2 regions of the Rarobacter incanus genome follow, and region 2 is predicted to be linked to the other one. Evidence: riboswitches for the same ligand, from Rfam matches in the RefSeq annotation. Region 2 holds a riboswitch; the other holds the start of a gene.
What was found. A riboswitch is a leader RNA that binds a small molecule or an ion and turns the genes downstream of it on or off. The one in region 2 is predicted to bind cyclic di-AMP.

Region 1 (14,906 bases), 640 kb from region 2:
GAAGTAAATGGCCAACGCGGTCAGCAGGAAGTTCAGTGCCTGCGTCAGCACGGTCCCCGGCGTGAAGTGGGCCTTGTTTACGGTGAAAGCTGCGACGGCATCGAGATTCGGTTGGCCGAAGATGGCGGCGATCAACGGCGTGATGACGCCCTCGACCAGTGCCGTAACGACCTTGCCGAAGGCGCCACCGATAACGACACCAACTGCCAGGTCAACCACGTTGCCACGTGCGATAAAGTCCTTGAATCCGTTGAGGATGTCTTTCATGGGCGCGCCTTTCCAGAATGCAATATGGGTAACACGTCCCATCTAATCACTTGTTGCTTGTGCCGTCACCATGACCAGCGTCACGCTCGTGAGCGACCCGTATGCTGCGATGGCTGCCGCCTCGGCGGCCTCCACGCCGACCAGCACCGCATCACTCTGGGCGCCAGACGCACCGCCGCCGGTGGCATCCGGCCAGGGAACCACCAATGCGGATCTCGCCAGTATCCGGGCGCCGCCGTCGGCGTCCGCGTCGGGCACCAGCACGTCCACGCGGTCGCCGGGGCGCAGCGACCGCGCCACCCGCGGTTCCGCGACCGCAACCGGCACCGCCTGCCGGCCACCGGCAAGGTAAGGCGCGAGCGCGTCGTCCCCGACCATGTCGGACGCAATCGCATTCCCGCGGGCAATATCGCGCACGGCGCTGCGCCCCGCCACCTCGGCGATCCGCGCGGTAAGCCCCCACCCCGCGTGGAGGGTGCCGCTCACCGACACCTGTTCTAGGTCCGCGGCGGTCAGGGATTGTCCCGCGCTGATGTCGCGCGCCGCGACGACAATCGACCCCACCGGAGCGGGGCGCGGTAGCAGCGCGGCGATGACACCCACCGCCACCAGCACGATCGCCAGGGGCCGCGTGCGGTACAGCCACCACGCGAGCAATTTGCGGCGCAGGTACCACGGCCGCGCAGAAACCTGTTGGGAGCTCATGGGCCCACGATGGCACCGCGAACCCGCATCCGCGCGCCCCGGGAGCGGCTGTGGATAACTTCTCCACGACCTAGTCGTGCGCGGTTGGCTCCCAATGTGGCGGGACCTCGCGCAGAATCTGCGCGGTCAGCCCGTGCTCGGGCAAGCCACCGCTCATTTCGTCCGCACCGCGCTCGTCGGCCGATGCGCCCGCAACGGGGCCATCCTCGCCGCCCGCGCGTTCGACACGCCGCCGAGCGCGCCCGGGAACCCTACCGGCCACGTCGCGCGCCCCCGCTCATTGCGGCAGGTCGGTCACGACGCGGCGAACGGCGGCGGTCAAGGAGGCATCCACCCGCACCGACCGCTTGGTGATTCCAAGCTCCCGGCGCAGTTCGGTCAGCCATTGCTCGAGCGTCCGCACGGCGCCGTCCAGCCCCAACCAGCGCACCAGGTCGTCGAGTTCGTCATCCGTGTACGCGCTCACCGGCAGGCCGCGCCGGATGTTCGGCGCCAGGATTCCGCTCGCCGTCGTCGACACTGCGCTGACCTGCGCCCCGGATTCCGGTTCGGATGCGCCAGCCTGCGCGCTTCCGGCCCCCTCGTCCAGGGAACGCGCATAGTCGGGAAGCTCACGGGCCGCGGTGGGGCGGGCCTCGTCCTCAATGCTGGCGGCAACGATCGGCAGCGCACCCGTTTCGGTGGTCGCGAGCGCCTGCTCCGCCTGACCATCGGCGGCGATGATGTCCTCGACCCACTGGGCGCTGCGTTGGTCCAGGAGGGTTGGCAGCGCACCCGTGACCGGCGCGTCGGACTCGTGGCGACGCTGGGCGATGGAGAGCACGGCCTGCCTGATCCGGTTAGCCTGTCGCTCGGGGTCAAGGAACAACGACACGGACCAAACCTGCATGACGGTCCACCCCAGCCGCTCCAGCCGCGCCGCCCGCTGGCGGTCACGCACCCGCACGCTCGGTTCGGCAACGTAGGCGTCATCGTCGGTAAGGACCGCGACCAAGAACTCGCCCGGGAAGTCGGGGTGCGCGACGGCAAGCGGGATCTTGTCGCCGCCGGGCAGGCCGTATCCGGTTTCCACCAGCAGCCCCGAATTCCACAGCCGCGCCGCCAGGTCGATGACGAGTTGGTTGGGTTGTTCGGCCTGGTCCGCCACGACAACCTCCTGGTCGGAGCTGACGTAGTCGTGCGCAAATTCGAGCAGATCCCCGAGCAGTTTCGCGCCGGGGGCCTTGAGCCGCGACGGATCAAGATCGTGTGCGCCGAACGAACTGACAATCGACAGCCGGTGGCGCACGTCGCCCAGCATCGACAGCAGCAGGGCCTCGCCTCCGCGTTCGCTCATGGGTCCGAATCGGTGCAGCACGCGACCGTGCGGGGTGCGCCCGAACCCGACCGCGAATATCACCGCGTCGCGGGTGACACCCGAAGCCCCGACCAGGTCGGTGATGACGACCGGCTCCGCCCGGCGCGGGTCGAAGAACATCAGCAACGCCGGGTGCCTGCGCACCTGCGCCAGCAACTCGGCACGGATACGCGCCGCGTGCAGCGGGGTCGAGGTGACGATGAGCAACGACTCATCGGGGCGCGACACGGCCTGATCGATTGCAAGTTCGATGACCTTCTCGATCTCGGCCTTGGTCGATTCGACCAGCCCCGTCTCCTCGTTGTGCATGCCGCGACCATCAACGACGCAAAGCGACACCAGCTTCTCCGCCTGCGGCAGCGGGATGGGGCGCAGGACGTCGCCGTACCCGTGGTCAATCAAGAATTGCGTCAAGTTCGGGTCGCGCGGCACCCAATCCCCGGAAAGCGACACCGATGTGAGTACCTCCCCCAGGGCCCCCACGGCGGTGCCCGACGCGCTGCGCCGATCGCCGACGACCATGACCTGGCGGCCCCGCGCCACCGCGCTCAGCGTGGTCTCCACGCTCAGGTGCTGGGCCGCATCGATGATGACCAGATCCACCGTGCGGTGGGGCGGGGTCAGTTGCGGAACTAGCGTTGGGGTGGCGATCAGTACCGGCCGCAGCCTGCGGACCACGTCTCCGTATCGCTCCAGCGCATCGCGCATCGACGCAAGCCGTTCGTCCACAAGCTCCGCGAACAGTTCATCGGACAGCTCCGCGTGCTCCCCCAGTACGTCGTGAATGTGCCCCGCGGCCGCCGCCTTGATCGGCGGCACAAGCAACCGCAGGTGCTCGGCATCGAGCGCCCGGAATCGGGCCGCGAGCGTCTCGATGCGCGCGCCATCGATCTGCGACAGGTACGGGTCGTTCGCCAATATGTCGTTGAAGGCGGTGGTCCACCACGCCAATTCGAGTTCGTCGGCGATCAGATCCAGCGCAACGCCGCGGCGGGCAACGTCTTCGACAAGCGCCTTGACGCCGGACCGATCCAGCATCTCCAGTACTTCGGCGTGCTCCTGAATCTTGTGCAGGGTGTCGACCGGGATGCGCAATTCGGCAAGCGACGACGCCATCTGGGACAGTTCCAATTCGAAGAACGAGTCCGCCCCGCGCCTGCCAAGCAGTTCGTCTAGGACGGCAACGTCTTCGCTGGCCAGCTGGAGGTGTTCGTTGGCGCGCGCAATCCCATTGGGAACACGCGGCCAGCCGCCATCGGGGAATGCGCGATGCCAGCGCTGGCGCTGTTCCTCGACGTTGATCAATTCCGCATGGAGATCCGCCACATGCGTGCCGGGACGAACCAGGTCGTTGGCGTGTTTGAGGAGGCGGCGCCGTTGCGACCACGACATGGATATCCCCTGTTCGGAACGCCACGCCTTCGTTGCGGTCGCCGCGATGAGTTCTTGCGCCGAACGCTCGAAGGCGGCGGGGACAAAGTCGTTCATCAGGGCGCGCAGATCCATCAGGACCGTCACTTGTTCGCGCCACTGCCCCAGCGTCATCGGGGCGGCCACTTGCAGTTCCTCGGTGATCGTGGCGATGTCGTCCCCGACCGCCACCAACAGGTCGTCCAGCAGTCGTTCCACCCGCACTAGCGCGCGGTCGGCGTCGTTTTGCCCCGCGAAGTGCGCGCTGGACCAGGGCGAAGCCGTCGCGTCTGCGGACAGGCCACCATCGGCGCCCAGCTGAATGATGCGTCGCGCCAGTTCCTGCCTATCGGCGGTGCTCAACGACCGCGCCGCGAGCGCGTCGAGGCGCACGCGCGTGCGCGGTCCATCCGTCGCGCTCGATAGCCCCACCAGCGCCTGCAACGCCTCGTAAGCACTGACTCCCCATTCGGGTCGCGGCGCATGCAGCGATTCCATGGTCCGGGTGAGTTCGGTGCGCACCGTCGTCAGTTCGCGGCGGACCTTCGAAACTCGCTGCACGTCGACGGGGTCGGCGTCGTGGGTCATCGCGCCCAGCAGCCGCTGGGACACCCGCGCGCGCCAGTTTTGATCCGGCGGCACGTCAAGGACCAGCTCCTCCAGATCGAGTTCGTGCAAGCGAACCTTGAGCGACGCGGCTGCCCGCCGGTGGCCGGGAACGTACATGACGGAACGACCGATCGCGGACGCCTCGGCCACGACCGCGGCAACTAGTCCCGTGGTGTCGGTACCAAGCGGTGCGTCCACAAAGATGTGACCGCCCGTTGCGAGCGCTTCCAGCACCCGGCGCCCGGAGGGATCTAGGTCCCCCACGCCGCGTTCCAGGTTCGGGTCGACGTCCCTACCGTCAAACGCAGGCAGTTCCACCGCCAACGAGGCCAGGCTCGGGGCGTGTCCGGCCAGGGCCGCGATGAGCTCGTGGTGTTCCAACCCCACCAACTCATCCAGGTCATCGACCAAGGCCTGACCGGGTTGCGTGAACGTGCCGATCAGGCGCCGCTCGGATAGCGTGAAGTCCTCGAAGACGGCGCGTCCCAAAGCGTCGATGCGGTCCAGTGCCGCCCCGGGGTCGAAGCCCTCGGAATCGAAGGTGGCCTGCGCCAGCGACTGCGGGTCCAGCAACGCGCCGCGGGCGCGCAGGGCGCGCGCCACCACCGGGTTGATTTCGATTGTGGGTTCGAGCGTCAGCTCGAAATCGGCTTGGTCCTTGCCGCGCGGCTTGATGCTAATGGGCCTCAGTAGCACTGGCGCGCGCACGGCGACCGGTTGCGATTCGCGATCGTCCCCGGCGTCGGCGGCGCCCGCGGTGTCTGTGACGCGCATCAAGGCGCTCAGATCCTCGAAGTCCGCCTTCGCGGGGTGCCGCTCGGTCCAGTGCGCCACGCCGATGACCAGGTACATGGGCGCGATGCCGAACTTTTCGGACTGTTCTTTGGCCCGCTCCAGGACCAGGCGCAGGTGGCGACGAGCCGACGGCAGCGTCGCAGTGTCGCGGAAGATGTTCGAGAGGCGAGTCGGCCTGCCGGTAAAGAGCTGCGCGACGCCGGAGGGATGCACCCCGGCCAAATCGAGTTTCGCGTCGTCCAATAGGTCGATGTCTCGCAGCGGTGATCCGCCCGACATCTGCACCAGGGCCTCGCGCCAGCGATCCACCGCGATGCGCACCAGTTCGCTCGCCGAACGGGGCCGAACCAGTTCCGGCGCCGCCACCTTTTCGGGCACGATGCGCGGCTGTGCCGGGGCCTCGCGGCGCGCGCTTGAGCCTTCAGTCATGGAGCCGGATGCCTGATCCACTGAGGTTCCTCCCGTTGGACAGGGCGCCCAAGGATAGGGGCACCCGATCTGACGCTAGCCAAGCAGTGAGGCAAATCCGGCCAGGGCACGCCGGAATGTGCAGAAAAACCGGGCGGGGAGTCGAATTGGACCCGGCGCGGGGCACAAAAACGGCGATGCGCACCACGCAGGGGGGCATGTGGTGCGCATCGCCTAGTTGTCGATCATGCCTTGTTTGTCCGCGGTTCGTCAAGGCGAGCGGCGTCGATCACAGCTCATTGCCGGGGCGGCGGGCGCGGCGGCGCTGGCCTCGTCGAAAAAAACTGCGGACTTTTTGCGGGCTATCGGCCCAACAGCAACCCCGTCCGTTTGACACAAACAGCCTTAGACCTGGCCTTTTACTTGTGCGCCCGATTGGATTCGAACCAACGACACCCGCTTTAGGAGAGCGGTGCTCTATCCCCTGAGCTACGGGCGCAGCGCGCGGGCGCGTGCAGATACTACTGTAACGGTTTTCCGCCACGCGGTCATCGCGCACCCTGCGCGCCGCCCGTCCCACCCCTGGAACCCGCGCCCCGTGCCCGCGTTACCCTGGGCCGACGGTGCCACAATGTTCGTATGACGCAAACAGATCCCAGCGCGTTCCCACCCGTCACTGTCAGCCGCCTCGCGCATCGGCGTTTCGTTGGCCGATCCTCTCGCGGCGGCGAGGTCGCCATCGGCGACGCCTCGTTCCCCGACACCTTCACGCCGGGCGAACTACTAAAAGTCGCCCTGGCGGCATGCGCGGGCTTCACCGCGGAATCGGCCGTCACTCGCAGGCTCGGCGACGACGCCGCCATGACGATCGAGGTCGGCGGCGACAAGGACCCCGCGCAAGACCGCTACCCCCGGTTTGCCGAGCGCATCGAACTGGACCTCTCATCGTTGGACCCCGTTGCCCGCGAACGACTCATCACCGTCGTCACCCGTTCGATAGAGCAGGCTTGCACGGTCGCTCGCACGGTGAAGGCAGGCGCGACAATTGACATGCGCGTTGTGGACCCGCGGGACTGACTTCTTCGGGACCACCCAAGCATTGACGAGGGCCGCTTCGCGGCGCGCCCGCTCCGCGCAGCGGAGCGGGCGACCTCGTCCCTTCCTTTAGACCGCGTCCAGTTCCGCGTCGTCGATATCGGTGCGCTTGTTGATGACGAGCACCGGGCACGCCGAGTGGTGCAGAACCGCCTGCGACGTCGAACCGAGCAGCAGCCCCGCGAAGCCTCCCCGGCCACGCGAGCCGAGCACCAGCAGATCCGCGGTCTTCGAGAAACGCGTGAGCAACTCGGCTCCGGTTCCGTCAACCACCACAATTTCCGGTTCGATCCCGGCGATCTCTGCCTTCGCCTTCGCGACGAGCTTCTCGATCCCCGCGCGCACATCCGCGACGATCTGATGCCGATCGATAGCCGCCGGAAGCCAGGCCAAAATCCCCGATCCCGAAGCGATCGGCACGCCACCGACGACGACCAGCTCCGCCCCCCAGTCCTTCGCCGCCTTCATGGCGACCCGCAACGCGACCTGCGAGGTCACCGAACCATCGACCCCGACGACGATGCGCTTTATGGGTCGCAGCGTAACGGCCGGATGGGTGTCCTCTATCGAGTTTTCTTCCAGGCCGCCCCCGATGGGCTGGGCCGACTGCAACGGAACCAAGACGGTGGGACAGTGAGAGTGCGCGGGCAGTGCCGAGGACACGGTGCCGAGCAGGCGTTCGGGTATGCCCGATCCACCGCGCGTGCCGACCACGACCGCCGACGCTTCCTTGCTCGCCTCAATCAGCGCGGCCGCCGCGTCACCCGGCACCACGCTCGCCGACGCCTCGACTCCTTGCGCGATGGCCTCCTCGCGGGCCTGCTCGGCCACCTTCTTCGCACCGGCGGCAATCGCGGCGTCGTCGAGCGCCGCGTATCCCCCGTCGAGCGATGCGACGGTGAAGGACGGCAGAGAGTACGAGCACAGCGCGATGACCTTGGCACCGTTCTTCTTGGCGAGCCTGATCGCCCACGCCAGGGCTACGCGGCTCGCCCGCGACCCGTCAACCCCAATGACAACTGGTTTTACCATGACATGAACCTCCGCTTCGAAGTCGCTGGAGGAGCCACCACCCACCGGCCCCGTCAGTCAACTCTACTCCGGGATTGCGTCAAGGGACGGGAAAAGCCGCCGCCGCAGAGCATGCGAGACGGATTGTCCAGACTACGAGATGCGAATGTAGACGGGGTTCGATTGGTACATAGCGCGAACGTTCACCGACTTGCCGGGACGCGGCGCATCGATGATCTTCCCGCCCCCAACGTAGATCGCGACGTGACCCGGGCTCCACACGATGTCACCCGGCAGAGCGTCCTTCGCGGACACGACCTTGCCCGCATAACGCTGCGCACCCGAGCTACGCGGAAGCGAGATGCCCAGCTTCGCGTAGACGTAGGAGGTGAAGCCTGAACAATCGAACCCGCTGGGCGTTGTCCCGCCGTAGACGTAGGGAACCCCGACGTAACGCTTCGCTATCTCTACCACGGCGGCGCCGCGCTCCGCGGCATCCGAGGTATCGACGACATCGCTCACGTCATCGCTGTCGGAGTCGCTCTTCGCCGACTTCTTGGTCGACTTCTTAGCCGCGGAGTCGCCGTCGGCGGCGTCCTTGGAAGAACTAGGCTCGTCGTCCTGCGCCTGCGCGTCGCTGGCGGAGTCGTCGCCGGAATCCAGTGCGGTCCGCGTCTGCGAACGCGACGCCGTCGCGGTTGCCGTCCGGGCGGTGACGGTGGCCGCAACCTCTTTTTCCTTTTCCGGCTTGGGCGCCTTCTTGACCTTGAGCTCGCTGGCGTCGTCGTCCCACACCACGCTCGATGCGACGGTGACGGGGGTGACAACGGCGGCACCCAATCCGGCCTCTGCGGCGACGGAGTGCGCATCGGCGGTCGCCGTTGTTTGCTCCGCCGCGATCGCACCCGCGGGGCTCACTACCGAACCGACCAGCATTCCCGATGAAGCGATGACTACGGCCGACCCGCGCCCAACCGCGGCGGCCTTTTGGCCTGCGACCTGCGTTGCAATCGACAACGGTGTCACGGGCCGAGCGTCAGAACGGTGGCGCCCACGTTGCGTGTTACTCACAAATGTCTCCTCAGCCGCCGAGGTGAGCTGTCGGGTTCGGGCGGAGAATGCCCGGCGCGGTCCGCATCGCGCGGCCCGCACTTCACCCCAAGATCACTTCCGTGATCGCTGTTGGTTCCCCCGTCCCAGCCGATGATTCTCGCATGAGGCTCCAAGCGGCGGCTGGGTTTGGCGTTCCGCTTGGGTCGCTTGGCGCCGTACGGCCCAAGCCCCTTTAGGTTAGCTCACCTCAAGGTGAATGTCACGGTCAGGTCACGAAGATTTAACCTTTGGTGGGTGCCGACCCGCCCGGCGCTACTCCGCAACGAACACGTGTTTAGCAAGTTCGGCGGCAAGATCCACCACCGAGTCGCTTCCGACCCCGCCCATGACGTACCGATCCTTGGATCGAGTGATCTCGATCGCATTCCCGGGAATCACTCCCACGCCCTCGAATTGGGCTAGCAGTTCCACATCCGGCTGCAACGGTTCGCCGATGCGCTTCACCGTCCTGACGACGGCCTCCCCATCGGCCACCGATCGCAGCGCTTCGTCGAGCGGGATCACGCCATCCCTGAACAGCTCCCGCGTTTTCTCCTCACCGATTTCTTCCAGCCCGGGAATCGGGTTTCCGTAGGGGTCAAAGTGGGGGTGCTCTAGCAGTTCGACCAGGCGGCGCTCAACCAATTCGCTCATCACGTGCTCCCACCGGCACGCCTCTTCGTGCACGTGGGGCCAGTCAAGGCCAATGACGTCTGTGAGCAGCCGCTCGGCGAGCCGATGCTTGCGCATCACCCGCGTCGCCGTTTCGATTCCCAGCGGGGTCAGCTCGAGGTGTCTGTCTCCCGCGACGACGACCAAGCCGTCACGTTCCATGCGGGACACGGTCTGCGAGACGGTGGGACCCGAATGCCCCAGGCGCTCCGCGATACGCGCACGCAAGGGGACAATCCCCTCTTCCGTCAGCTCGTAGATGGTCTTGAGGTACATCTCGGTCGTGTCGATGAGGTCACTCATCGGGGCCTCCTGCTCCTTGCTCCAACACTCGTACTAGCCTATCGCGACCGGTCGGCGCGCACGCCCAGATATCGTGACAACGGACGGCAAGTGGTCATATGCGCGACCGTTTCGCACTATTGTTGTGCCTGTGGCTGCTGAACTAACTATCCCCTCCTCGATCCTTCCCCTTGACGGCCGATTCGGTTCCGGGCCATCGAAGGTGCGCCAGGACCAGGTGAACGCGCTCGCCGCCGCCGGGCTCACGCTGCTGGGCACGTCCCACCGCAAGGCGCCCGTGAAGGACTTGGTCGGCGCGATCCGCGGCGGACTTGCGGATTTCTTCCACCTGCCGGCCGGCTACGAAATCATCCTGGGCAACGGCGGCTCAACGGCTTTCTGGGACGCGGCCACGTTCAGCCTCGTGCGCGAGCGCGCGGCGCACGGAGTTTTTGGAGAGTTCGGCTCGAAATTCGCCGCGGCAACGTCGGCCGCTCCCTTCCTTGCCGATTCGCTGGTTACCGACGGCCCGGCGGGTTGGGTGGCCCTGCCCGCCGCGGATCCGCGCGCGGACGTCTACGCGTGGCCCCACAACGAAACTTCCACCGGAGCGGCCGCCCCCGTGACCCGTTTGGGCGGATCCGACGCGCTCGTCGTCGTTGACGGGACCTCGGCCGCCGGCGGGTTGCCGATAGACATAGCCAACACGGACGTCTACTACTTCGCGCCCCAAAAGAACTTCGGCTCCGATGGCGGCCTGTGGCTCGCGGCAGTATCGCCTGCGGCCATCGAACGCATCGAGGAGATCGCGGCCTCGGGCCGCTGGATCCCGCAGTTCCTCTCGCTCAAGACGGCCCTGGACAATTCGCGGTCCAACCAGACGCTGAATACTCCGGCCATCGCGTCGCTCGTGCTGCTGGCCGACCAGGTGGCCTGGCTCAACGACCGCGGCGGGCTGGATTGGGCGACGCGGCGCACCGCCGAATCGGCGAGCATCCTTTACGCCTGGGCCGAAAGCACGCCCTACACGACGCCTTTCGTGCAGGACCCCACCCACCGATCGAACGTGGTCGGGACGATCGATTTTTCCGACGAGGTCCCCGCCTGCGCGATCTCGGCAATCCTGCGCGGGAACGGAATCGTGGACATCGACCCCTACCGCAAGCTCGGCCGCAATCAGCTGCGGGTGGCGATGTTCCCCGCCGTCGACCCGGACGACGTGCGCCGCCTCACCGAATGCATCGCGTACGTCGCAGAGAGACTGAGCTAGATGCCCTCCAGCGACCCCCGACCCCAAGACGCCGGTTCGTCCGCGCCGCCCGCACCGGCACGGTCCCGGACGGCGCTGCCCGCACGCCGCCGCAACCTGCTGCCATTCTTGATCACCGGAACGCTGGCCTGGGCGGTCGCGGCCATCGTCGTACTGACCCGCGGCACCATGAGCGGGGATAGCTTTCTTTCTTGCTTGACGACCGCGGTGTCGGGCGTGGTAGTCGGCCTGTGTTCGATCGGCTGGGTCCTGGCCGGCCGGCGCAAGTAACACGCCGGCGGTATCGCAATCGCTCAGGGGACGCTTTAGTGCACCCTCGCAGGCCGCCGCGGCGAACCGCGACGGCGGGCCGGCCCGCCTCCCAGTAGGCCCCTGGCCGCACGAACGAAGGCGGGGCGGCACCCGGCTTTAGAACCAGTGCCGCCCCGCCTTCGTGACGTTCGCGACGATTACTACCGCGTCTCGAAGAAGGTGTCGAGTACCGCCAGGTAGGCGAGAGCGACCGGAAGCCACTCGCGCTCGACTCCGTCGCGGTCGACGCGCTTGACCGTGGCGGTCGACAGATCATGCAGCGACGGCACTGCGTGGTCCGCATCCGCGCTGGCCGCCTTCGCCAGGACCTCGCGGGTCGCGAAGCCCTCGATCAGGCTCATGCCGGCGATCACGAAGTATTCGTAACGCAATTCCTCGTCGCGCGGGTGCAGGTTCAGCACGTCGTTGAAAACCACGCGGTAGCGGTCGGCGAGCCGCGCGATGACATCGTTGCGCTCGGTCTGCACCTGCGTGTCCGCGATGCGCGCGCCGTCCGGCAGGTCGGTCAACACCGGTGCCGAGATCATCATCTGCGCGTAGGTCTGCCACTCCGACGGCGCCGTGTAAGCATCGAAGCTGGCCTTGACGCCGCGGCGCACGACCTCCTCAACCAGCGACCGGCGTCCCTGCGGGGTGTCCAGCTTGCCCGCAAATTCCCCGGCTACGTCCTCAACGTGGGCGAAGACCTCGTCCTTGAGAATTTGCTCGGCGAACAGGCTTCCGCGCGCGCCACCCTGCGGCCCGCCCAGCGTTTCGTACAGATCGACCAGGTAGTCAGCCTTCGTCTGCCAGATGCGAAAGACCGACGACCTTGGAACCGACGCGCTGCGAATGAGATCGTCGAAGTGCGAGTCGTTTAGGTCCAGTGTCAGACCCGCGTTCCAGATGCTGCGGCGCCCGGCGTCGATCATTGCTGAACGAACCTCGGCCGCGGACATGCGACGCCGACGTGCAACGGAGTTACCTCGCGTATTCGTCTGCATCTCTTACCCTCCCTTTACATTCGGATTAGGTTCCGGGAAACCCGGGATACCACTTGTGTTAGACACATCGTATCTAATTCAACTGGGAATTCCCTTACAAAAGAACTCATCAAGGTATTTTCACCCGGTAACGTCGAGAGCTTTTCGCCCGCAAACAGCGTTTCACGACCATTATTACCGTGGTCGGCGAACTTATGTCCGGTAACGAACGATCGTCCTTTTTGTCAGCCTACGCACAAAACCCGCGTATCGCACGCCGGGACACGCGAATTCATCCCATGCATTTCCTATGAGTGTTGCCGGACACTTGAAAGCCCCGTTCACGAATGTGAGCGGGGCTTGGCCACGAAAACGGGCTCCTCGGCTTCGGTAAACCTACAGATCGCGCGGATTGTCCGCGCTCTCACCGGTCGGCGGCGACGTTTCGGCCCCCGCAGCACCATCCGTGCCCACCGCGTCATCGGCTACCACCGAATCATCGGCCCCCGCAGCGCCATCCGTGCCCACCGCGTCATCGGTGCCAGACACATCATCGGCGCCCGCCGCCTTATCGGCAGCAGGCGACGTTACAGTCGCGCCTGCACCAGAGGCGTCCAGGCCCCCACGCCCCGACTTCCCGCGAACGGCCTTGCCTCGCGCATTCTTGGCGCGCTTCGACACCGCGCCAGACACTGAATCGATAGGTTTATCGCCGTCCACATTTTTGTGTTCTGGATCACTATCACCGCCCTCGGCGGACTCGGTTCCTACTGCTTCTTCAATGTCGATCGTCAACTCATCAATGAGCGGCGACGGGTCCGCCCACAGCGACGGTACCTGCGGGGTATCCGTCTCCGAATGAGCCCCGCACCCGTGGTCGAGCGAGACCACCCGTCCGTCGTCGGAGGACCATTCATTGGCGCAAACACCAAAAACCTGGCCGAGCGCACCCTGCAGAGGAACCCAGAAGCCGCACGCGTTGCACGGGGCGCTGGCGTGAATGGCGACCGCGGTCGCGGGCCCGCGATCTGACGCGTACCAGCGCGCCGCCGCTTCGTCGCGCCCATCGCGGCTCAGAATGCGGGTCCGCTCCAGGGCCAGTTCCTCTACCGCGACCTCGTCGATGTCGGGATTGCCGCTTCGCTTGTAGCCGGGTTCCAACCGCGGATCGTCCGGGCGGAAGGGAAGCTCATCACCCGGCCCGATATCGCCCGGGCGCAGCCGGTCCGCCCACGGCAGCCACGAGGGTGCGAGCAAGGCGCCGTCGCCCGGGAGCAGCGTCACCTCGCAGATCGTTGCGGTCCGGGATCGCGGCGCCCGCGCAACCACCGTCGCCCAGTGCCACCCGAGGTAGCCCGGCAGCGTGCACGCAAAATTGTGGACGGCCAAGCGCTCGCCGACCATGGCAAACGAAACGTGCTCCCCCACATCGCCCGGCCGGTCGGCCGTTTGCATGGCGGCTTCACGCGCCAGATCTATGCACGCGGCGAGCACCGCGTCTTTCGCGGCTTTACGGCGGGCAGCCACGGGAGCCGTCATCCCTCGATCTCATCGGCGACTCGGCGCAGAACCGCTGCCGTGCGCTCCGCCTGCGCACCCTCGGGGTAGCGCCCCTTGCGCAGACGTGCACCGACCTCGTCGAGCATCTTGATGACGTCTTCGATGATCACCGCCATGTCATCGGGGGACTTGCGGTGCGCCTTGGTAGCACTCGGTGCGGGCGAAAGCAGGGTCACCGTCAGCGCCTGCGGACCCTTGCGCCCGTCCGCGACGGAAAACTCTACGCGTGCACCCTTTTTGAGTGACGTAACCCCATCGGGCAACGCGTTGGCGTGCAAGAACACTCGCGATCCGTCTTCGGATTCAATGAACCCAAAGCCGCGGTCAGCATCGAAGAACTTGACTTTGCCGGTAGGCACGGAGGACCTCACTCATAGAAACGAAACTGTCAGGATTGCCACGGGCACCCAACTCATAGTGTAGGTGCCCAACCTGATCATGCCACCATGGCCGATCAGTGAACGCACCAGTCTACACGCCGCAAACCCCGTAATGGCTTGTCTCCTGGACTCCGGGTACGCTCATATCGTGAACGATTTTAATGAACGTAAAACTTATCTGATTGTTGACGGCGAGAACATCGACGCGACCTTAGGCATGAGCGTGTTGGGGCGCAGGCCAAACCCGGACGAGCGACCCCGCTGGGATCGCGTCGCGGAATTCGCCGCCGAGTTGTGGGAACAGCCGGCAACAAACCTCTTCTTCCTCAACGCGAGTTCCGGGCAGATGCCGCTCAACTTCGTGCAGGCGTTGCTGGCGATGGACTACCGTCCCGTGCCGCTGGCCGGCGACGCCACCGAAAAGGTCGTTGACATCGGTATCCAACGAACCCTCGACGTGTTGGTTGGACGGCCCGCGGATGTGCTCTTGGCCAGCCACGACGGCGACTTCCTGCCGCAACTCGACGCGCTACTCGACCGCGGCCACCGCGTGGGCGTCATCGCGTTCCGTGAGTTCGTGTCCTCCCAACTGGCAGCCCTCTCGGAACGCGGCGTCACGGTTTACGACCTCGAGCACGTAGTGGGCGCGTTCACCACGCAGCTGCCGCGCGTTCGCATCATCCCGCTCGACGAGTTCGACCCGACCATGTTCATCTAGC
Region 2 (14,906 bases):
CAGTTCTTGATCTCGATACACGCCTACGGCGCACTCGATCAACGAAGCACACCCCCTCGATCAACGAAGCACACCCCGCTGGTCGAGTAGCCCGCACAGCGGGCATATCGAGACCGCCCAGTTCTTGATCTCGATACACGCCTACGGCGCACTCGATCAACGAAGCACACCCCCCTCGATCAACGAAGCACACCCCGCTGGTCGAGTAGCCCGCACAGCGGGCATATCGAGACCGCCCAGTTCTTGATCTCGATACACGCCTACGGCGCACTCGATCAACGAAGCACACCCCCCTCGATCAACGAAGCACACCCCGCCGGTCGAGTTGCCCGCGCAGCGGGCATATCGAGACCACCCAGTTCTTGATCTCGATACACGCCTACGGCGCACTCGATCAACGAAGCACACCCCCTCGATCAACGAAGCACACCCCGCCGGTCGAGCAGCCCGCACAGCGGGCATATCGAGACCACCCAGTTCTTGATCTCGATACACGCCTACGGCGCACTCGATCAACGAAGCACACCCCCTCGATCAACGAAGCACACCCCGCTGGTCGAGTAGCCCGCGCAGCGGGCATATCGAGACCACCCAGTTCTTGATCTCGATACACGCCTACGGCGCACTCGATCAGCGCGGACACCGCACTCGATCTGCGGGGGGAGGCGCACTCGATCGGCGCGGACGCCACTCGATCTGCGGGTCGGCACGCGCCTGTGACTGATTCGAAACCGCACCGATACATTCGCCGCCTAACGTCGCATTGACAACGAGCGCAGCGGCCTGCGAGCGCACACCTAGCATCCAGGGCGCCGCGCATTTATCCGAGCGTCGCACTGACAAAAGGACGGCTCATGGCGATTTTGAGAACTATGCCGGAACGTACGTACCGGCCGTTTCGGCCCCACCGGCTGCGCGCGATAGCGATGCTGTTCGCACTCATCGGCGCAGTCTGGATGATGCTTCCCAGCGTCGCGAACGCGGATGTCACGGCATCTGAAAAATGCACCAAGGACGCCACAACCGGCTGCGTCATGGTCAACGTCTTCGGCAAAGACCGCGAACCAGTCGGTGGCGTGAAGATCACCCTGAAGGCACCCGACGGCGCGTCCGCGACGGCCACTTCGACGGACAAGGGCGCAACGTCCTTCGAGGCGACCACCGCCGACGCGTATTCGGTGTCCTTGGACCCCGCGTCACTTCCCGACGAGTTCGCCGACGCCGCCCCCGCGGACGTCACGGTGACGGTCCAGTTCGGCGCCACGGCGCGGGCCACCTTCGACCTCACCGCCCCCGCCGCGACCGCCCCGGCGGCCACCAGCGGTTCTACCCCCACCGCGGGCTCCAACACGACCAAGGCGGCCACCAGCACCGACAGCGCCGGCACCGGACTTAGCGCTGACCGTGTCTGGCAACAGCTTGCTTCCGGCCTCAGGTTCGGGCTGATGCTGGCTCTCGCCTCGCTAGGCGCCAACCTGATCTACGGGACAACCAAGCTGTCGAACTTCGCCCACGGCGAGCAGGTAACGCTCGGTGCAGTTATCGCCTACCTCTTCGTGAGTATCGGCGCCCCGCTGTGGCTGGCGGCGATCCTGTCCGTCGCCATCTCCGCCGCAACCGGATGGCTCCAAGACGTTGGGATTTGGAAGCCGCTTCGCAAACGCGGCACCCCGATCACGCAGGTCATGATCGTCACGATCGGGCTGTCCATAGCGCTCCAGTTCCTGATCCAGTTCATGGTCGGCACCGGGACATTCCAGGTTGTCAGCGGCAACCCGACCACCTGGACGGTCGGGCCGATCACCATGACGAAGATCTCGTTCATAGCAATGTTGATCTCGATCGTCGCGCTGGTTGCGGTCGCATGGTTTCTGACCCGGACCCGACTTGGGCGCGCAACGCGTGCGGTCTCGGACAATCCCGCGCTCGCGTCCGCAACGGGCATCAACACGAACGGCGTTATCCGGTTGGTGTGGACGCTCTCGGCCGGGCTGGCGGGCCTTTCGGGGCTGTTGTTCGCGCTGATGTTCGGCGCCGCCAACTGGAACATGGGCATGCAGATGCTGCTGCTGATGTTCGCAGCGATCACCCTGGGCGGCCTGGGAACCGCGAACGGCGCCCTGGTCGGATCCTTGGTCATCGGGTTCGCGGTTGAGCTTTCCAGCCTGTTCCTACCCTCCGACCTGCGGTACGCAACCGCGCTCTTCATTCTTATCCTCGCCCTGCTAGTTCGACCGCAAGGCATCCTCGGTCTGCGCGATCGAATCGGCTGAAAGGTAGGTATCGACAATGGACTGGACACGAGTCTTATCGCAGGCGGCGGGGGAGCTCATAGCTCCCACCACGGCGGCCTACGCGCTCGCGGCAATCGGGCTGAATGTTCACTTCGGCTTCACGGGTCTGCTGAACATGGGCCAGGCCGGCTTCATGCTGCTCGGCGCCTACGGGTTCGCGATCGCGACCATCCAAGGGGCGTCGTTCTGGCTCGCCCTCCTCATCGCCGCGTTGTGCGGGGCTGCATTCGCGCTCGTGCTGGGAATTCCCACGCTGAAACTGCGCGGAGACTACCTGGCGATCGTCACCATTTCGGCGGCAGAGATCATTCGCATGCTGGGCCGCTCAACAATTTTCGATGACTACACCGGCGGTTCGTCCGGCCTGACCGGGAACTCGTTCAAGGACGGCTTCCAATCGTTGTCGTTCCTGCCGGAGGGCTCGACCACTATCGGGCCGTGGACGTACGTGAATAACGGCTCCGATTCGTGGTGGTTGCGCGTGGTGTCGTGGTCCGTCGTGTTGCTTGCGGTGTTGTTCGTGTGGCTCCTGACGCGCAGCCCGTGGGGCCGCGTCCTCAAAGGCATCCGCGAAGACGAGGACGCCGTGCGGGCCCTCGGCAAGAACGTGTTCGGCTACAAGATGCAGGCCCTGGTCACCGGCGGCGTCTTCGGGGCGCTGGCGGGCGTGCTCTACGTCCTACCCCGGGCCGTCCAGCCCGACTCCATGGGCCGCACCATGACGTTCTGGGTGTGGACGGTACTGCTACTCGGCGGGGCCGCAACGGTGTTCGGCCCCGTTGCTGGATCGATGATCTTCTTCGCCCTGTACATGCTGGTCCGTTCGGGAATGCGCGCCGCGATTCCCGAAGCGGCCATGTCCTCTACACAGGTGGAGCAGTTCGGCGGGATGCTCGTCGGCATTGTCTTGATGGCGTTGGTGATCTTTAGACCGCAAGGAATTTTCGGGAATAAGAAGGAGTTGGCGTTCGATGGACACTGAGGGAGTTGAGGTCGACCGGACCCTCTCGATTGAAATTCCGGATGACGAGACCGCCCATGACCTTTCTTTCGTCAAGCCTGAGGTGGGAGTCGCCAAACCCGACTCGATCCTGACCGTGCGCGATGTCACCCGAAGCTTCGGCGGAATCAAGGCGGTGGACGTCGACTACGTCGAGTTCCAGCGCGGCGCGATAACTGCCCTGATCGGGCCCAACGGAGCCGGCAAGACCACGTTCTTCAACCTGCTGACGGGGTTCGACAAGGCTGACTCGGGGACCTGGACGTTCGAAAACACGGACATGGCCAACAAGAGCGCCGCCTGGGTGGCCAGGCACGGGATGGTCCGCACGTTCCAGCTCACCAAGGCCCTCTCGCGTCTGACGGTTCTGGACAACATGCTCCTGGCCGCCACCGATCAGCTCGGCGAACGGTTCGTCCCCTCACTCCTCAAACCGCTGTGGCGAGGTCAAGAAAAGGCGAACACCGAGCGGGCCATGGAAATCCTGTCCCGCTTCAAGCTCGACGCGAAGGCCGCGGACTTCGCGGGATCGCTGTCGGGAGGGCAGCGAAAGCTGCTCGAAATGGCGCGCGCGCTCATGACAAACCCCAAGATCATCATGCTCGACGAGCCGATGGCGGGCGTGAACCCGGCTCTCGTCCAATCGTTGCTGGGCCACATCGAGGCGCTCCGCGACGAGGGAATGACAATAATTTTCGTCGAGCACGACATGCATGCTGTCCGACACATCTCTGAGTGGGTCGTCGTTATGGCCGAAGGCCGCGTCGTGGCCGAGGGGCCAGCAGCATCGATCATGGAAAACCAGGCGGTGGTCGACGCCTATCTCGGGGCTCGCCATGACGTGGACCTGGGCGACGATTCCTTGATCGACCCCGCACAATTGGCCAAGCTCGTGGCGATCCGCCAGCAGGACCTCGCAGCGCAGGAGCAGTAGGAGACGACGATGAGTGAGCAAATCAAGGACGCCAACGAGTTGGCGCGAGCGAGCGCCGCACCTGTCGCGACAGCGCCAGAACCGCCCGCAGGACCCGCGAACCCGATCCTGGTGGCCGATTACCTGGTCGCCGGGTACCTGCCCGGGGTCAACATCCTCAATGGGTGCAACCTGACCGTGGGAGAGGGGGAACTCGTCGGAATTATTGGCCCCAACGGTGCCGGCAAATCCACGCTGCTGAAATCGCTGTTCGGCCTGGTCAATGTGCGATCCGGGACGGTCACCCTCGGCGGCGAGGACATCACGAACATGAAGGCGAACCACCTGGTGGCGCGCGGTGTGGGATTTGTGCCGCAAAACAACAACGTGTTCCCCTCGCTCACCATCGAGGAAAACATGCGCATGGGCGTTTTCCTCAAGCCCCAGCTGTTCGAAGAGCGGTGGGAATACGTGGTCGATGTTTTCCCGAAGCTGGCGGACAGGCGCAATCAGCGCGCCGGGCAATTGTCCGGCGGCGAGCGGCAGATGGTGGCGATGGGGCGCGCGCTCATGATGCGCCCTTCCGTGTTGCTCTTGGACGAGCCGTCCGCGGGGCTGTCGCCCGCCCTGCAGGACGAGGCCTTCATCCGTACCCGCATGATCAACAAGACCGGAGTTTCGATCATCATGGTCGAACAGAATGCCCGGCGATGCCTGCAAATCTGCGACCGCGGATACGTCCTTGACCAGGGCAAAGACGCACACGTCGGGCCGGGGCGCGAGCTGTTGAACGATCCGAAGGTCATCGGCTTGTATCTGGGCACCCTGGCAACCGATGTCGAAAACGAAAGCAAGTCGCGACGCCGCCTGAAGTAGGCGGCGCGGCGACCGCCTGGGGCAGATTCGGCGGTGCCGCTGGCGGGCCGCGCACTAAGGAGACAGCGTTGGTATTCATTCGCGAAGCGATCGTGGCCGATGAATCGGGAATCTGGGGTGCCCTGGAGCCCGCCATCCGCGCCGGCGAAACCTATTGCTTCCCGCGCGACGCGTCGCGCACCGAGGTTCTTGATTGGTGGTTGGATAAGGCCGGCGGCCGAGTGCTTGTCGCTGTCGATGAGGACGAAACCGTGCTCGGTACGGCCGAGTTCCACCCCAACCAGTTCGCGCAAGGTTCCATGGTGGCGAACGCCGGCTTCGCGGTTTCACCGATGTTTTCGGGGCGCGGCATTGGGCGCACTCTGGGGCTGGCGGTGCTGCGGCAGTGCCGCGCGGACGGGTATACCGGAATGCAGTTCAATGCCGTGGTTTCTACGAACCACCGTGCGCTGGCGCTGTGGCGCTCCTTGGGCTTCGTCATTGTCGCAACGATTCCGCGCGCGTTCGAGCACCCGGCGGCCGGGCTTGTCCCGCTGCACGTGATGTACCGGCCGTTGAGCTAGCCCGCACCGCACGCGGACCAAAACCCCGCACTCGACGACCCCGCGCACCCCCGCGCGCGCCGACCGCGCCCCTTTCAGTCACTCGCCCCCGCGGGAAACCCCGCGCACTCGAACCAAAACCCCGCACTCGACGAGTATGCGCACCCCCGCGCGCGCCGACCACGCCCCTTTCAGTCACTCGCCCCCGCGGGAAACCCCGCGCACTCGAACCAAAACCCCGCACTCGACGACCCCGCGCACCCCCGCGCGCGCCGACCGCGCCCCTTCCAGTCAAAACCCCTGCACAAACCACCGCACTCGAACCAAAACCCCGCACTCGACGTCCCCGCGCGCCCCCGCGCGCGCCGACCGCGCCCCTTTCAGTCAGGGCCGGCCAAGAACAGCAACCTTCGCGGGTCGAGCCGCCCGCGCACTCGAACCAAAACCCCGCACTCGACGTCCCCGCGCACCCCCGCAAGCGCCGAGCGCGCCCCTTCCAGTCAAAACCCCTGCACAAACCACCGCACTCGAACCAAAACCCCGCACTCGACGACCCCGCGCACCCCCGCAAGCGCCGACCGCGCCCCTTCCAGTCAAAACCCCTGCACAAACCACCGCACTCGAACCAAAGCCCCGCACTCGGCGTCCCCGCGCGCCCCCGCGCGCGCCGACCGCGCCCCTTTCAGCCACTCGCCCCCGCGGGAAACCCCGCGCACTCGAACTAAACGGGCGCACTCGGACCAAAGCCCAGCGCTCGGCGTCCCCGCGCACTCCCGCAAACGCCGACCGCGCCCCTTTCAGCCACTCGCCCCCGCGGGAAACCCCGCGCACTCGAACTAAACGGGTGCGCTCGAACCGAAACCCCGCGCTCGGCGAGTTCGCGCACCCCCGCAGACGCCGACCGCGCCCCTTTCAGTCACAACCCCTGCACAAACCACCGCACTCGGACCAAAACCCCGCACTCGACGAGTACATGCACCCCCACACGCGCCGAGCGCGCCCGTTTTAGTCAAAACACCGCACTCGACGGGCGGAAGCCGGGCGAAGACCGAACGAAAGCCGGGCGGCGGCGCTAGCACCGAACAACGCAAAAGCGGGGGCCGCTGCCCGAAAGCAGCGGCCCCCGCCGATCCAACCGTAGGAGACTATGGCTCCTGGTCTATCAGATCTTGCCCTCGACCGCGTGGTCGAATACGGGCTTGTTGTCCTCGTCGAACTTGTAGACGCCGATGTATGCGGAGGACGGGTCCATCTTGTCGTTCAGCGGGCCGATGCCCGAAACGCCCTTGTAGTGGATTTCCTTGCCCTCGGCCAGCGCCTTGACGCCATCCGCGAATGATGTGACCTCAACCGATCCTTCTTCGGAGCCAGATACGGCGCGCAGGTTGTCGGCGATGGTCTTGCCATCGTTCGCCTTGCCGCGCACTGCGGCCAGTGCCGCCAGCACGGTCGCGTCGTACGACTCGGGACCGTATGAGAAGTCGGTCAGCTCGGAACCTTCCTTCGCCTTGTACCACTCGGACAGCTTCGTGCGGAAGTCGTCGGACGCCTGAGCGCCGGGGATGGTACCGAGCGCACCCTTCAGGGTGCCCTTGTCGAAGTTGGAGGAGTAGTCGGCGGTGTTACCGTCGCACATGAACAGGTTCGAGGTGTCCCAACCGGCCGCAAGCAGGGCCTGCACGATCGCGACCGTCTCTTCGAATGCGATGATGACGATGGTGTCGGGCTTGGTCGCCAGCAGCTCGGTCACGTAGGACGCGAAGTTCGACTCGCCGGGAGGGAATTCCTGCCCGTCGCCTGTTCCGCCGTAGACAACCTCGCCGCCGCCAGCCTCGACGGCCTTCTGCACGTTGTCGCGCAGACCGGTTCCGTAGTCCTCGTTCTGGACCAGCATGGCAACCTTGGTGTGCCCGGCGTCAAGGACCGCGGACCCGAGGGCGGCACCCTGGACGGTGTCCGGCGGCGCCGTGCGCGAGTAGAGCGGCGAGTAGCCGGACAAGGTGGTCGAGGTGTTGGCCGGTGAAATCATCATGATTCCGGCCTCTGTGATCTGGTTGACAACGTTCAAAGACACGGACGAGGACGCCGCGCCAATGACCACGTTCGCCTTCTTGCTGATGAGCTCCGTCGCGCCCTGGGTCGAGACGTTGAGGTCCGTCGAGTCGCCTGAGTCGGCTGCCACGACGGACGCGTCCTGGCCGTTGACACCGCCGGCCGCGTTGATGTCGTCGACGGCAAGGCCGACGCCCGCGACCTCAGGCGGGCCCAGGAACGCAAGCGTTCCGGTGACGGGAAGCAACGTGCCGACAACGAGCGGGTCGCCGCTGGCGGCGGCGGACGTCTGTGTGGAGGCGGACGTCGATGAAGAGCTACCGGAAGACCCGCATCCGGCCATGATCAGTGCCGCAGCCGTGACGACCGCGATTCCGGTCGAGAGCTTTAGTTTGCTAGTACTCATTATTCCTCCGAGGCTTCGAATGAAGTTGCCCGAGGATCGGGCGGCTCAAACACCCATGCGGCGTTCGAACGAAGTATCAACAACAAGGCGAAGTGTGGACGCTGCGCCCGCGCTGGTCCCGACGGGGCCCAGCGGTCGCACTTCGTCTTGTTATCGACACCTAGCACGCTATTGGTCGCGGATTTCAGGTTCCGTTGCTCTTCGTTTCAGATCGGTGAAAGAGTCGTCTCATTTCTGTCGCCCACGTTACGCGCGCGACACAGTGGGGTTCTCGCCGGTGCGGAAGTGCCGCCAGGCCGCGGGCCGCCGCGAAGCGGATGCGCACATTCCAGACACCCCACCGCCACTGTGACAGGCGTCACATTAGCGCCTTGACCTGCATGTTTGAACAGTTCTTTGCGTCGGGCGTAACCCGAATTTACGCCGATTCGACCCAAATTCTGGTCATTCCAAGTGCGAACACCTACCGTAATGGGGTTTGCTCTGGACTTGTTCCAGACCTCGCTGCCAGCGCCTAGCGCCGCCACCGGCAACGAGTCCATAGAACCCATGGCGGCGACGGGGGACCCAACGACGCGGCACGTGCCGCGTCAGGGGTGAAGCCGAGAAATCGGCCGGGCAGACCTTGAGCCCGAACCCGACAGCTAACTTCGTAGGCGACGAGAGGTTACCTGTGACGACATCCGTCCACGGGCGCGCCCAAGCGCGCCGCAACAGCCGCGCGCCGCGCCGCCTGGCTCTCGCCGTTGCATTCGCTACGGCACTAGCAACTCCCATTGTGGCCACGACTGCCGCGCAAGCGGCGACCGCGACCCCGACCGCAACGCCCGCGGCCCCGACCGCAAAGGCCACCAAGGCGATCCCCTTCACCGTCAAGAAGTCCGCAAAGACCCAGATCAATGGCGCACGCAAGTCCGACAGGATCGTTCTCACCGTCAAGACCCGCAAAGCTGCCCGCGGCTTCACCATCGCCGTGATCGCTCGGGGCAAGACCATTGCCCGGGCCAAGGTGAAGTCAACGCGCACTCGCGTGCGCCTCCCAAAGAACCTGCGCTCGGGAAAGACCAAGCTCACCGTTCGGGTCACCCCCAACGCGCGCGGTGCGGCAAACGGCTACCGTTCCGCCAAGAAGCGCGTCACGGTGAAGGTGCTCACCGAACGCCAGGCGATCGTCGCCGCGGCCAAGAAGCACATCGGCACGCCCTACCGCTACGGCGGCACGACGCCCAAGGGCTTCGATTGCGCGGGCTTCACGAAGTACGTCTTCAGCCATTCAGTCAAGGTCTCCCTGCCGCGCACGTCGTCGGCGCAGCGCACCGCGGGTAAGAAAATCAGCCGCGCCAAGGCGAAGGCGGGCGACATCATTTGGACTCCCGGCCACGTCGCAATCTACCTGGGCGGAAACAAGATCATCGATTCGCCGCGTCCGGGCAAGTCGATTCACGTGCGCACCATGTATCAGAAGAACCCGACATTCATCCGCGTCATCTAATCCTTCGCGGATTGTGACCGGCGGCCGCCCTTGGGCCCACTTTGTGGCCCTGGGGCGGCTTTAGTCTTTGATAAACGCCCATCGTAAGGAACCGCAATGATCGACGAGGCCCCCCAGTCCCTCACGCCGCTTTCACTGGGGCGCTACGCGCGCGGCTACTTCGCATCGAGTTTCGGGCTGTATCTCGCGGTATTCACGCCATCAATGGTGGCGTTGTCCTTCAAGGTCAAGCACATCGTGCCCGCCGACCAGGCAACGTCCACGCTCTCGGCCATCCTCTCGGTGGGAGCCTTCGCCGCCCTGGTCGCCAGCCCGCTGGTGGGGCGCCTCTCGGACCGAACCATGTCGCACTACGGCCGCCGACGGCCTTGGATCCTTGGCGGCGCGATTGCGGCACTCGCCGCCCTCGCGGTATGCGGTACGACCACGTCGCCCGTAGTGCTTGCGGTGGCGTGGGGATGCACCCAATTCGCCGTCAACGCGGGCCTGGCAGCCACGAATGCGACTCTTGCCGACCAGGTTCCCGGTGCCAGCCGCGGCAAGGTGACGGGGATGGTCGGCATGACCAGCCCGCTCGCCATTCTTGGCGGGACGCTCATTGTCAACCTCATCGCCGCGGACCCGTGGCGCTTCATCGTCCCCGGCATCGTCGCGGTTGGACTCACGGGCTGGTTCGCCACTCGCCTCAACGATCGGCCGCGACGGACCGCGCCTGCGGGGACATTCAGCATCAAGGACTTTGCCGGCAGCTTCGTGTTCAACCCCCGCAAGTCGCCCGACTTCGCGTGGATGTGGGCAACGCGCTTCCTCGCAATGTTCGGGTATTACGGCATCGCCGCCTATGTCCCGTATTTTCTGGAAAACTCGCTGCACTTGGACGAATCGGGTGTCGCTCGCACGATGCTCATATCCAATATCGCGGCGGCCATCGCGATGATCATCGCAAGCCCAATAGCGGGTGCCCTGTCGGACCGGTTCGGCAAGAGGCGACCGTTCCTACTGCTCGCCGGGGTCATCATGGCGGCGGGATTGGCGGGCATGGCGGCAGCACCGAGCGTCGCCGTGGTCGTTGTCGCCCAGGGCACGCTCGGGCTGGGCGTCGGCATCTACTTCGCCGTGGATCTAGCATTGGGCAGCCAGGTGCTGCCTAATCCGGAGGAATCCGCCAAGGACCTTGGCGTCCTCAACGTCGCCGCCGTCCTGCCGCAGATCCTAGCGCCCGCCTTCGGGCCGGGAATTCTGGCGGCGGGAACCGCCATGGGGATCGGCGGATACACCCTGTGGTTCCTGCTCGGTTCCGCGGCATGCCTGCTGGTTGGACTTACGGTTTACCGGATCCGCGCCTTCAAGTAGGTGCCGCCCGCGGCGGGCGCACCTACCGCAGGAACAAGCAGAAACAAGCTAGCGCAGGAATAGCGCGCGCAGGCGCACCGTCGTGAAACGAATCCCCACCACCGACATCACCGCGAAGTATGCGACGTGCCACAGCAGCGACCAGCCGACGTTCCCCGTTGTGAGCGATCGCACCAGTTCCACCGCATGCCACAGCGGCATGGCCTGAATGAATACCTGCACCGCGGACGGGTAGACGCTCAGCGGGTAGAACGTCGCCGACAGGAGGAACATCGGCAGGAGCACGAAGTTGATCCAGTCCATCTGCTGGAACGTCTTCATGTAACTGGTGACCGCCATGCCCAACGAGGCGAACCCGAACGCAATCAGCACCGTGGCGGGCAGCGCCGCGAGCGCCCACCACGAAAGCGTCAGGCCCAGCGCGGTCATCACAACCATGAAGCCCGCAGCGTAAACAGCGCCGCGGATCAGGGCCACCCCAATCTCCCCCAGGGCAACATCTAGCGGACCGAGACGGGTCGCCAGCATCCCGTCGTACAGCTTCGACTGATTGAGCTTGAAGAACACGTTCCAGGTCGAATCGTAGATGGCGCCATTCATCGCGGATGTGGCGAGCAGGGCGGGGGCGATGTATGCGGCGTAGGGGAGAACTCGTCCGTCATCACCCGCCACCGAGCCGATCAACCCACCCAACCCGACCCCGAACGAAAGTAGGTAGAACACCGGCTCGAAGAAACCTGAGATCATCACCGCAAGGTTCGCATGCGATGCGGCTCGCCACCCGCGCCACAGGACCGCACGCGCGTTTGCGGAGTACAGCGCCCCATCGATGCCAAACCGGCGCCGATGCGTTGCCACTGCCACCTGCGTCATCGTCATCGGTTCAGCCTCCTAGCCGCGATCCGTTGCCCCGCGATCCAGCCGCCCGCGGTCAACGCGATGAGGTAGGCAACGCGGATGGCGGTGACCCAGGCCGGTTCCCCCAGCCCGTACGAGGCGGCCCGGGCCAGTTGCGCACCGTGCCAGATCGGGGAGAGCCAGCCGATCGGTTGCAGGTAGATCGGCATCGATGCAAGGTCAAAGAAGGTGCCCGAGAAGAGAGTCAGCGGCATGACCACGAATCGCATTATCATCGCGATCTGGCCGCTGTCTTGCTCCAGGGTTGCGACGTAGGCCATGACCGGAGTCGTGAACGCTAACGCTGCCAATACCGCAATCGGTATCGCCAGCCATCCCCATCCGGAGCCGTGGGCGCCGAACGCCACCGCGCACGCGTAATAGATGGCGGAGGCGAACGCCAGCCGCCCGATCACCGAGACGATCAGCCCGTTGATGATCTGCGCGGGTTGTATGGGGGCGGCGTTGGTCGCGAAGAAGGTCGGATTCCACTTGAATCCGAGCATCACCGGGTACGTCATTTCCTCGCTCGCCACCTGCACCGCCGCCGCGACGATGAGTGCGGGCGCGACGAACTGCACGTAGCGGACGCCGTCGATGGTGCCGGTCCCGCGGGAGACCAGCGATCCCAGCCCGATACCCATGGCGAAGAGGTAAAGAACCGGCGTCCCGATAGCCGTCCACACGATGGTCTGGAGGTACGCCCGCATGTTCGCGAACCGGCCGCAGGCAACGTACCAAGTGCCGTATGCGCGGGGTTTGCGGGCCCCCGCCAGGGCGCGTGCGCGCATCTGGTCCGCGGTCAATGCCTTATTGATCGACGAGGCCGCCCCTCCCCCAACGTCCGCCCTCATTCGATCAGGCTCCGCCCGGTGAGGCGCAAGAAGACGTCTTCTAGGGAACTGCGGCGCACCAGCGAGGTGATCGGCTCCAGCCCGCGCGCGGTGACCTGCCGCAGCGCGGCTTCGCCGTCCGCAGCGTATATCAGGACCCGATCGGGCAACAGTTCCTGCCTGTCCCCCACGTCCGAAAGCTGTTGCGCTGCCAGGCGGTTGCGGTCGGTACCGAAGCGCAGTTCGACGACTTCCCTGGACGAGTGGGCGCGGATCAGGTCCGCGGGGGTGCCTTCGGCCATGATCCTGCCGTGGTCGACAACGATGAGGCGATCGCAAAGCTGCTCGGCTTCATCCATGTAATGGGTGGTCAAGATGAGGGTGATGCCTTGCTCCTTGAGCTGGAATAGGCGGTCCCACAGGATGTGGCGAGCCTGGGGGTCCAAGCCGGTGGTTGGCTCGTCAAGCAGTAACATCTGCGGGTCATTGATCAGGGCCCGGGCGATCGTCAGGCGCCGCTTCATCCCGCCCGATAGGTCGTCTATCCGCGCGGTTTGGCGATCGGATAGTTGCGCGAATTGCAGCAGTTCGTCCGCGCGGCGGGCGACGAGTTTGCGGTCCAGGCCGAAGTAGCGGCCGTAGACCATAAGGTTGTCGCGCACGCGCAGTTCGGTGTCGAGGTTATCGGCCTGGGGAACCACGCCCAATTGCGAACGGATTTCGGGCCCGTATTTGTTGGGGTCCAACCCGACGATCTCCAGTTCGCCGGCCGTTCTGGAGCTCACCGCGCCGATCATGCGCATGGTCGTCGATTTACCCGCACCATTGGGGCCTAGCAGCCCGAAGCATTCGCCGGCCGGGACCACGAACGATAGGCCGTCGACCGCGCGCTTGTCGCCGTAGGTCTTGACCAGGCCCTCGGCGCGGATTACCGCGGGGCGGACGGTGCTGATTGAATTCACTCGATCAGTGTAGGAACCGCGGCGCGCTGAAGCGAATTATTTTCCGCCGCACAAAACAACGGCCCCTACGGTCACAAATCCCCAGACAGCCGGGCCATTTAGCCGCTAGAATGTCACATACGCTCGTGAATCGAAGACGATTACGACCCTCACCGCCTCAATTAGTCAAGGATGACGCCCGGATGCACCTTCGCAGCACAATCCTCCGCAAGGGCCTGCCTTTCGCCGCGGCCCTAGTCCTGGCCATCCCACTTGCATTGGTGCCACCGCTCGCCGCGCCAACCCCGAGCGCGGCGACCTCTGCCGGCCCGGCCGCATCGGCTACGACCACGCAATCGGCGGCGACGAACCGCAATCTCCAAGCATCGACCGCGGCCCGGGAATCGACCCCCGCCACTTCCCAATCGGAGGGGCTGGTCACCTGGTGGCACGCCAACGGCGAGAAGAATTCCGATACGCCCGTCGCCGACGGTGCAGTGCGCCAGTCACCGTTCTACACGGTGCAGGTCGCCACGGACGATGCGCAGGACGAGTGGTTCGATTCGTTCACGTACTTGACGATCCCGCGTTCCGGCAAGGGCAAGCCCGGGTACGGCACCGCGACGGACGGCTACCAGAACGACGGTGCCGAAAACGCGTGGGAGGATGCCGAGGCGATCGCCGCCGAACAAGGCGTAGAAGACGGTCACCAAACGATGAGCTGGACCACGTTCGAGTTTTCGCGCGACGTGTGGATAGACGTCGCGTTGGATACGGGCGCCACCGTTAGCTCGATTGATCAGGTGCAGATCAAGCCGCGCCAGCTCGGGTTCACCCGCTTCCTGGTGAACGATCACACCGTTCGCATCAAGATCCCGTATTCCCCCGACGGGTACAGATTCTCCGTCGAGTTCTCACCCGAGCTGACGCAGGTTTCCGGGCCCAACCGCGATTATATGAACGAGGCCGCCTCCACCGCCATCGATGCATCCGTGGCGGCCATGGTCGAACCGAGGAACGCGATGATGGTGTTTGCCGAACCGGATGCGCAGCAGGATTCCGGAACCGTACCAACTGACGCGGATGGCACGATCTACCGTCCTGCCCAGGGTTCCGTGACCAATTTAGATACCGTCGACGCCGACATCATCTACTTCGAACCGGGCACCTATTCGATGGGTGCCGCCTATCGTGCCCAATTGAACCCGCGCGTGCGCTGGGTCTACCTGGCGCCGGGGGCATACGTCAAAGGCGCCTTCGATTTTTCCGCGAATGCATCCATCACGAACTACAAGGTGACCGGGTTC

Region 1: it holds a riboswitch for cyclic di-AMP, as region 2 does, so the genes downstream of both, FB389_RS04805 (C40 family peptidase) here and FB389_RS07330 (C40 family peptidase) in region 2, are expected to answer to the same signal.

Annotation. Positions count from the first base shown of each region.
Region 1 covers NZ_VFNV01000001.1:1,120,950-1,135,855, forward strand. Annotated here, with positions in the region: gene mscL (large conductance mechanosensitive channel protein MscL) at 1-267, opposite strand, end outside; gene FB389_RS04775 (SAF domain-containing protein) at 310-972, opposite strand; gene FB389_RS04780 (hypothetical protein) at 1,043-1,234, opposite strand; gene FB389_RS04785 (hypothetical protein) at 1,250-5,593, opposite strand; tRNA gene FB389_RS04790 (tRNA-Arg) at 5,978-6,050, opposite strand; gene FB389_RS04795 (OsmC family protein) at 6,191-6,628, shown strand; gene FB389_RS04800 (universal stress protein) at 6,716-7,678, opposite strand; gene FB389_RS04805 (C40 family peptidase) at 7,811-8,728, opposite strand; cyclic di-AMP (ydaO/yuaA leader) riboswitch at 8,726-8,889, opposite strand; gene FB389_RS04810 (iron-dependent transcriptional repressor DtxR) at 9,023-9,724, opposite strand; gene serC (phosphoserine transaminase) at 9,855-10,973, shown strand; gene FB389_RS04820 (DUF2530 domain-containing protein) at 10,974-11,243, shown strand; gene FB389_RS04825 (hypothetical protein) at 11,426-12,268, opposite strand; gene FB389_RS04830 (DUF3027 domain-containing protein) at 12,644-13,786, opposite strand; gene FB389_RS04835 (cold-shock protein) at 13,783-14,166, opposite strand; gene FB389_RS04840 (NYN domain-containing protein) at 14,300-14,905, shown strand.
Region 2 covers NZ_VFNV01000001.1:1,763,221-1,778,126, reverse strand. Annotated here, with positions in the region: gene FB389_RS07360 (branched-chain amino acid ABC transporter permease) at 855-2,273, shown strand; gene FB389_RS07355 (branched-chain amino acid ABC transporter permease) at 2,290-3,276, shown strand; gene FB389_RS07350 (ABC transporter ATP-binding protein) at 3,266-4,228, shown strand; gene FB389_RS07345 (ABC transporter ATP-binding protein) at 4,238-5,083, shown strand; gene FB389_RS07340 (GNAT family N-acetyltransferase) at 5,152-5,646, shown strand; gene FB389_RS07335 (ABC transporter substrate-binding protein) at 6,788-8,083, opposite strand; cyclic di-AMP (ydaO/yuaA leader) riboswitch at 8,618-8,754, shown strand; gene FB389_RS07330 (C40 family peptidase) at 8,757-9,575, shown strand; gene FB389_RS07325 (MFS transporter) at 9,672-10,928, shown strand; gene FB389_RS07320 (ABC transporter permease) at 10,977-11,801, opposite strand; gene FB389_RS07315 (ABC transporter permease) at 11,804-12,679, opposite strand; gene FB389_RS07310 (ABC transporter ATP-binding protein) at 12,676-13,620, opposite strand; gene FB389_RS07305 (family 49 glycosyl hydrolase) at 13,803-14,906, shown strand, end outside.